DNA from 2 places in the Bifidobacterium sp. LH_417 genome. Region 2 is predicted to be linked to the other one. Evidence: riboswitches for the same ligand, from Rfam matches in the RefSeq annotation. Region 2 holds a riboswitch; the other holds the start of a gene.
The links. Region 2 has a riboswitch for thiamine pyrophosphate ahead of thiM (hydroxyethylthiazole kinase). Riboswitches for the same ligand answer to the same signal wherever they lie in the genome.
Positions count from the first base shown of each region.

Region 1: another riboswitch for thiamine pyrophosphate. It lies ahead of thiS (sulfur carrier protein ThiS); the one in region 2 lies ahead of thiM (hydroxyethylthiazole kinase).

Region 1 covers NZ_JBKEVI010000004.1:46,338-50,695, forward strand. Annotated here, with positions in the region: gene argH (argininosuccinate lyase) at 1-1,250, shown strand, start outside; TPP riboswitch at 1,432-1,534, shown strand; gene thiS (sulfur carrier protein ThiS) at 1,723-1,917, shown strand; gene AC1AYR_RS04050 (thiazole synthase) at 2,080-2,949, shown strand; gene thiF (thiazole biosynthesis adenylyltransferase ThiF) at 3,028-3,837, shown strand; gene AC1AYR_RS04060 (rhodanese-like domain-containing protein) at 3,936-4,358, shown strand, end outside.
Region 2 covers NZ_JBKEVI010000001.1:205,480-209,837, reverse strand. Annotated here, with positions in the region: gene AC1AYR_RS00785 (glycine--tRNA ligase) at 1-1,265, opposite strand, end outside; TPP riboswitch at 1,449-1,557, shown strand; gene thiM (hydroxyethylthiazole kinase) at 1,551-2,417, shown strand; gene thiC (phosphomethylpyrimidine synthase ThiC) at 2,535-4,358, shown strand, end outside.

The DNA of each region.
Region 1 (4,358 bases), on a different contig from region 2:
ACGTGGACGACGGCACCTTCGCGCCCATCGAGGACGACGAGGACGAGGCCACCGCACTGGAACGCGGCCTCATCGACATCGCCGGCGACGAGCTCGGCGGCAAACTGCGCGCCGGACGCTCCCGCAACGACCAGATCGCCTGCCTCATCCGCATGTGGCTGCGCCGCCACGCGCGCGTCATCGCCAAGCTCCTCATCGAACTCGTGAATGCGCTCATCGCCCAGTCCGAGAAGGCCGGCCGCACCGTCATGCCCGGCCGCACCCACATGCAGCACGCCCAGCCCGTGCTGCTCGCCCACCAGCTCATGGCCCACGCGTGGCCGCTGCTGCGCGACATCGAACGCCTCATCGACTGGGACAAGCGCATCAACGCCTCCCCGTACGGCTCCGGTGCACTCGCCGGCAACACGCTCGGCCTCGACCCGGAGGCCGTCGCCCGCGAACTTGGCTTCTCCCGCGTGACCGACAACTCCATCGACGGCACCGCCGCGCGCGACCTCGTCGCCGAATTCGCGTTCGTCGCCGCCATGACCGGCGTCGACATCTCCCGCCTGAGCGAGGAGATCATCATCTGGAACACGCAGGAGTTCGCGTTCGTCAAGCTCGACGACGCCTACTCCACCGGCTCCTCGATCATGCCGCAGAAGAAGAACCCGGACATCGCCGAACTGGCGCGCGGCAAGTCCGGCCGTCTCATCGGCGACCTGACCGGCCTGCTCGCCACCCTGAAGGGCCTGCCCACCGCCTACGCGCGCGACCTGCAGGAGGACAAGGAAGCCGTGTTCGACCAGGTCGACACGCTCGAAGTGCTGCTGCCCGCGTTCACCGGCATGGTCCGCACCATGCGCTTCGACGCCGACCGTCTCGAAGCCGAGGCCCCCACCGGCTTCGCGCTCGCCACCGACATCGCCGAATGGCTCGTCAAGAACGGCGTGCCGTTCCGCCACGCGCACGAGCTTTCCGGCGCATGCGTCAAGCTCGCCGAAGGCCGCGGCCATGAGCTGTGGGACCTGACGGACGAGGACTTCGTCTCCACGTTCGCCGCGTTCCTGCCGGCCGACAAGGCCCCGGGTGTGCGCGAGGTGCTCTCCAGCCACGGCTCCGTCGACTCCCGCAACGGCAAGGGCGGCACAGCCTACGGCCGCGTGCGCGAGCAGATCGCCGACGCTAAGCGCGAGGTCGAGGAGCTCAAGGTCTTCGCCGACTCCACGTCCGACGGCCCCTCCTACAGGGCTCCTGGCACGTTCTGATCGTGTCGTCGCTCCCGCAGACGGGAGGCGGACCGCGTAGGCGGGACTGAGGGTGGTTCTGGGCCGGGCCCTGGCCACCCTCAGTCGTCTCCGACGACAGCTCCCGCCGGCGGGAGCGAAACGGAATCGGCCGCGATCCGATTCACGCATTCGGATGTCACCGTCGACATCTACACTGGGCTTCAGCACGAACGGGAGCCCGAAGGGCTGAGAGGAAGCGCGAGCTTCGACCGGGGAACTTGACGCGGGTCATGCCGCCGTAAGGAATCGTCTTCTTTCGCCAAGGCTTCTCGGGAACCCTGAAGCCGAAAGCACTCGTTCGCACCAGATAACCAAGCCGTGTGGCCGGGCATCCGCGCCGCATGGTCGCATGACCGGGTTCATGGATGGGCGCACCACTTAGGGTACGGTTCGTTCCGTGCGCCCTTTTTTAGTATCCGGACCGAACATCCGGAAGGGAGAACGAGGACTTATGCAGGTCAACGGAGAGCAGGTCACGCTCGACGCGCCCGTCAGCGTCGCCGACTACCTCGAGGCACACGGCTTCAGGGCCGGACGCGTCGCCATCGAACTCAACGGCGAGATCATCCCGCGCGACAAGCGCGGCGAGGCGATGCTCGACGACCAGAGCGTCATGGAGATCGTCCAGTTCGTCCAGGGCGGCTGAGCGGGCCGGACCACCCTCAGTCAGCTTCGCTGACAGCTCCCGCCAGCGGGAGCGGGGAAACGATGCCGCGGCTGAGCGGGCGGACCACCCTCAGTCTCACTTCGTTCGACAGCTCTCGCCAGCGGGAGCGGAAAGACTACCAACCCAAGGAAGGGAAAGAATATGAGCAACATCAATCCGGTCACCGAGGCGTCCGTCGAGGCGACGCCGCTGCCGCCGCAGCCGTCGGTCGTCAACCCGGTCGGCACCGCTGCGCCGATTCTGCCCGTCGAAGACAAGCCGTTGAACCTCGGCGGCCACGAGTTCCACTCGCGCTTCATCCTCGGCTCCGGCCGCTACGACCTGAACCTCATCAAGGCGACCGTCGAACATGCGGGCACCGAGATCGTCACGATGGCGCTGCGCCGCGCCACCACCACCGAGAACAGCGTGCTCGACTACATTCCCGAGGGCATCACGCTGCTGCCGAACACGTCCGGCGCGCGCAATGCCGAGGAGGCGGTGCGCATCGCCCGACTCGCACGCGAAGTGTGCCACACCGACTTCGTCAAGGTGGAGATCGAGCACGAGACCAAGTACCTTCTGCCGGACAATGCCGAGACCATCCGCGCCACCGAGATGCTGGCCAAGGAGGGCTTCGTCGTCATGCCGTACATGTTCCCCGACCCGATCGCCGCGCGCCAGCTCGAGGAGGCCGGCGCGGCCGCGGTCATGCCGCTCGGCTCGCTCATCGGCTCCAACATGGGCCTGAGGATGCGCGACTTCATCAAGATCATCATCGCCAACGCGAACGTGCCGGTCATCATCGACGCGGGCATCGGACGGCCCAGCCAGGCCGCCGACGCGATGGAGATGGGCGCCGACGCCGTCATGGCGTACACGGCCGTCGCCTCCGCCGGCAACATCCCGCTCATGGCCGAGGCGTTCAAGCACGCCATCGATGCGGGCCGCGCCGCCTACCTCGCCGGCCTCGGCAAGGTGACGGAAGGCCAGGCCGTGCCGTCCAGCCCGACCACGGGATATCTGCACTGAGACACCTGCTATTCGCCCCCCTCTGACGAGGGGGCCGTCGGCGGAGCCGACTGAGGGAGAGATCGGAGAAGAAGACATATGGCGTTCTCGGATGAACAGCTCGAACGGTATTCACGGCACCTGATCCTCAAGGGATTGGGCGTCAAGGGGCAGAAGCGGCTGCTGGAATCCAGCGTGCTCATCATCGGCGCGGGCGGGCTCGGCTCGCCGGCCGCGCTCTACCTAGCCGCCGCCGGCGTGGGACGTATCGGCCTCGTCGACGGCGACGTGGTCGACCTGAGCAACCTGCAGCGCCAGATCATCCACACCACCGCATCCGTCGGCGAGCCGAAGGTCGAATCCGCGGCGGCCGCGATCCGCGCGCTCAACCCGGACGTCGACGTCGTCACGCACCGCACGCTCCTCGACGCGCGAAACGTCGAGGACCTCATCGCCCCGTACGATCTCGTCATCGACGCGACCGACAACTTCTCCGCGAAGTTCCTCATCAACGACGCCTGCGTGCTCGCCGGTAAGCCGTTCATCCACGCCGGCGTCGTCGGATTCGCCGGACAGGTCATGGACGTCGTGCCGGGCGCGGGCCCCTGCTACCGCTGCATCTTCCGCGACATGCCCGCGGCCGGCGAGATTCCCACCTGCCGCGAGGCGGGCGTGCTCGGCGCGGTCGTCGGCGTGATCGGCAGCCTCGAGGCGACGGAGGCGGTCAAGCTGATCGCCGGCGTGGGTGAACCGCTTGTCGCGCGCATGCTCACCGTCGACGCGCTCACGATGAACATCCGCCGTGTGCCGTTGCCGAAGCGCGTGCCCGACTGCCCGGTGTGCGGCGATCACCCGACCATCACCGCGCTCGACCCGACGCGCTACATCCAGCCCGCCTGCGCCATCTGACGCCGCACGGCCAGACGGGGTACCAATCTCGGCTCTCTCGTCGAGGGGCTCCCGGCAAGGCCGGGTGGGGGAGAGACACCGACAAGAAGGGAACACCAATGCCCATCGCATGGCATGCCAACACCGTCGCCGCTGATACGACGGCCGAAACCGCTACGACCGGAACCGCTACGAACGCGACCGGAACCGCTACGAACGCGACCGAATCCGCTGAATCCGCCGAATCCGCGATTCGCCGCATCACACCGGCGGAATTCGCCGCGCTCGACAAGACGGACGTCACCCTGCTTGACCTGCGCGAGCCCGCCGACGTGGCTGCGCACCCGATCGAAGGCGCGATCAACGCGCCGCTCGACCCGCTCGCCAAGGTCCTCAAGACCGTGCCGAAGAACCGCACCGTCGTCGTCTTCTGCGCGGAAGGCTGGTGGAGCGAGGAGGTCGCCGAGATCCTCGCCGACCGCGGCTACGACGTGGCGAGTCTCGAAGGCGGGTTCCACGCCTACCGCGAGTATCTGAACGAC
Region 2 (4,358 bases):
GTGATGCACAGCGGGGTACCGATCTCGTCCTCGCGACGGTAGCGGCGGCCGATGGCGCCGGACTCGTCGTAGTCGATCATCCACTCGTTCTGACGCAGGTCGGCGGCCAGATCCTGGGCGACGGACTGCAGCTGCGGCTTCTTGCTCAGCGGCAGCACGGCGGCCTTGACCGGGGCGAGACGCGGGTCGAGGCGCAGGACGGTGCGCTTGTCGACGCCGCCCTTGGTGTTCGGGGCCTCGTCCACGTCGTAGGCGTCGACCAGGAAGCACATGAGGGAGCGGGTCAGGCCGGCGGCCGGCTCGATGACGTACGGGACGTACTTCTCGCCGGTGGCCTGGTTGAAGTAGCTCAGGTCCTCGCCGGAGTGCTTGGCGTGCGCGGAGAGGTCGAAGTCGGTGCGGTTGGCCACGCCCTCGAGCTCGCCCCAGTCGGAGCCCTGGAAGCCGAACTTGTACTCGATGTCGACGGTGCGCTTCGAGTAGTGGGCGAGCTTGTCCTTCGGGTGCTCGTAGTGGCGCAGGTTCTCCGGCTTGACGCCGAGGTCCAGGTACCACTGGGTGCGGGCGTCGATCCAGTACTGGTGCCAGTCCTCGTCGGTGCCGGGCTCGACGAAGAACTCCATCTCCATCTGTTCGAACTCGCGGGTGCGGAAGATGAAGTTGCCGGGCGTGATCTCGTTGCGGAAGGACTTGCCCATGTTGGCGATGCCGAACGGCGGCTTGGAGCGCGAGGAGGTCATCACGTTCTTGAAGTCGACGAAGATGCCCTGCGCGGTCTCCGGGCGCAGGTAGTGCAGGCTGTTCTCGTCCTCGACCGGGCCGAGGTGCGTGCGCAGCATCATGTTGAAGTCGCGAGGCTCGGTCCACTTGCCGCGGGTGCCGCAATCGGGGCAGACGATGTCGGCCATGCCGTTCTCCGGCAGCTTGTCGCCGTGCTTCTCGGCGTAGGACTCCTGCAGCTTGTCGGCGCGGTTGCGCTTGTGGCAGTTGAGGCACTCGACCAGCGGGTCGTTGAACACGGCGACGTGGCCGGAGGCGACCCACACCGGGGTCGGCAGGATGATGGAGGTGTCGACGCCGACGACGTCGGGACGGGTGACGACCATCGAACGCCACCACTCGCGCTTGATATTGTCCTTCAGCGCGACGCCGAGCGGGCCGTAGTCCCAAGCGGAACGGGTACCGCCGTAGATCTCGCCGGCGGGGAACACGAATCCGCGACGCTTCGCGAGGGACACGACTTCATCAAGTTTGGACTGAGCCACAATGCACCTTCTGGTTTGAACGGTTTGGGGTCTTACAACCTGTTCAGACTACCGGTATACGCCGACCGGCGGGGAGAAGCCGTCGTGGTTACCACGATGACCCGCGACACGCAAGAGGTTCGGCGTGCCCACGCGCGGATTCGTCACAGGTTGTCCATATTGGCGCATAGCGTCGAAACCGATAACGCAATGCAGGGGAACCCGTAGCCACTCGGCGGGTTGAGATGGGCACACGCCCGACCCTTTGAACCTGTTGGTTAAGACCAGCGTAGGGAGCAGTGAGATATGAGCGAACCATCGCAACCCATCGACGACGATACGCGCGACCGCATCCGGTTGGCCGCGCAGGCGGTGAGGGAACGCACGCCGATGGCGCAGTCGTTCACCAACTTCGTGACCATCAACCTCGTCGCCAACGCGCAGCTCGCCGCCGGCGGCGCCGCGGCGATGAGCTTCCTGCCGGACGATGTGATCGACACCGCGTCCATGTCCGGCGCCGACTACATCAACGTGGGCACGCTGCTGCCCTTCTACAAGGACGCCTTGCCGAAGATCGCCCGGGCCTTCCACAAGGCCGGCCACCAGTGGGTGCTCGACCCGGTTGCGGCCGGCATCGGCGCCACCCGCACCGAGATCCTGCGCGCCTTCCGCGCCGCCCCGCCGACCATCGTGCGCGGCAACGCCTCCGAGATCATCGCCCTGGCCTCGATGTGGGGCCTCTTCTCCCCCGACGACGCGACGCGCCCGGCGGGCGTCGAATCCGTCGACGAAGTCGAAGCCGCCATCGACCCGGCGAAGATCCTCGCCCGATTCCTCGCCGGGTCCGCGCCCGGCGGTGAGGCGGCCGTTGCCGTCTCCGGGGCAAGCGACCTCGTCACCGACGGACGACGCGTCTACCGTCTTCCCGGCGGCAGCCCGATGATGGCGAAGATCACCGGTGCCGGCTGCTCGCTCGGCGGCGTGACGGCCGTCTATCTCGCCGTCGCGGACCCGCTGACCGCCGCGCTCGCCGCGACCGCGCTGTACGACCGCGCCGGCGAAGCCGCCGACAAGGTCTCGAACGGCCCCGGATCATTCCAGGTCGCCTTCCTCGACGCCCTGTGGAACACGACTCCCGACCAGATCGCCGCCAGCGAAATCCTCGTCAACTAACTCCATCACCCCTTCCCGCCCGCCGGCGGGGCTCCCGGCTCATCCGGGTGGGGTGGTTCCCCATCGCCGCCATACGGCACTCGACACTTATCCACCAACCAATCAAAGGAACAAGAAATGAGCAACGAATACCCGTACGCGTCCATGCGCGACGCGTTCGACCTGTCCGCGTACTTCGTGGTCGGGCCGGACGACTGCAAGGGCCGACCGCTGACCGACGTGGTCGACCAGGCCCTGCACGGCGGCGCGACGTTCATCCAGCTGCGCGCCAAGGGCGCCGACGCCTCCGAACTGACCGAGATGGCCCGCGACGTGGCGCAGATCATCGAGGACGCCGGCAAGTCCGATTCGGTCGCGTTCGTCATCGACGACCGCGCGGACGTCGTCTGGCAGGCCCGCCGCAAGGGCATCAAGGTGGACGGCGTGCACATCGGCCAGACCGACATGGAACCGCGCGAAGCCCGCGCCCTGCTCGGCGACGAGGCGATCGTGGGCCTGTCCGCCGAAACCGAATCGCTGGTCCGTCTCATCAACGAGCTGCCCGACGGCTGCATCGACTACATCGGTGCCGGCCCGCTGCATGTCTCCTCCACCAAGCCCGAAGCCTCGGTAGGCGGCAACGACGGCTCCGGCAAGACTCTGGACGCGCGCCAGATCGACACGATCTGCGCCGCCAGCGAGTTCCCGGTCGTGGTCGGCGGCGGCGTGACCGCGGCCGACATGGCGATGCTCGCCGGCACGAAGGCCGCCGGCTGGTTCGCGGTCTCCGCCATCGCGGGCGCCGAGAACCCCGAAGCGGCCACCCGCGCGATGGTCGAAGGCTGGAAGGCTGTGCGCGGCGACAAGCGCCACGGCTACGCCCCGCGCATCGTGACCCATACGCCGGCCGCCGACACGCAGGCCGCCCAGGAGGGCGCCGCCAAGCCGGGTGCCGAGGCCTCCGAGAAGAAGTTCACGAACGCCAAGGAGGCGAAGGAGGCGCAGAAGCTCGCCAAGCAGCAGCGCGTCGACATCGCCGCCCGCGGCTCCAAGCAGCGCGACAAGGCCCACATCCGCAAGACCAAGCCCGTCCACTTCGACTACCAGTACGGCTCCTACGACCTCGAAGTGCCGTACACGGAGATCAAGCTCTCCGACACGCCCGGCGTCGGCCCGAACCCGCCGTTCATCGACTACAACACCGAAGGCCCGAAGTGCGATCCGAAGGAGGGCTTGAAGCCCCTGCGCCTCGACTGGATCCGCGACCGCGGCGACATCGAGGACTACGAGGGCCGCGCCCGCAACCTCCAGGACGACGGCAAGCGCGCCATCAAGCGCGGCCGCGCCACGAAGGAATGGCGTGGACGCACGCACAAGCCGATGCGCGCCAAGGACCACCCGGTCACCCAGATGTGGTACGCCCGCCACGGCATCATCACCCCGGAGATGCAGTACGTCGCGACCCGCGAGAACTGCGACGTGGAGCTCGTGCGCTCCGAGCTGGCCGCCGGCCGCGCCGTCATGCCGTGCAACATCAACCACCCGGAGGCCGAGCCGATGATCATCGGCTCCCGCTTCCTCACCAAGCTCAACGCGAACATGGGCAACTCGGCCGTCACCTCGTCCATCGACGAGGAGGTCGAGAAGCTCACGTGGGCCACCAAGTGGGGCGCCGACACCGTGATGGACCTGTCCACCGGCAACGACATCCACACCACCCGCGAGTGGATCCTCAGGAACTCCCCCGTCCCGATCGGCACCGTGCCGATGTACCAGGCGCTGGAGAAGGTCGAGGACGACGCCTCGAAGCTCTCCTGGGAGCTGTTCCGCGACACCGTGATCGAACAGTGCGAGCAGGGCGTCGACTACATGACCATCCACGCGGGCGTGCTACTGCGCTACGTGCCGCTGACCGCGAACCGCATGACCGGCATCGTCTCCCGCGGCGGCTCGATCATGGCC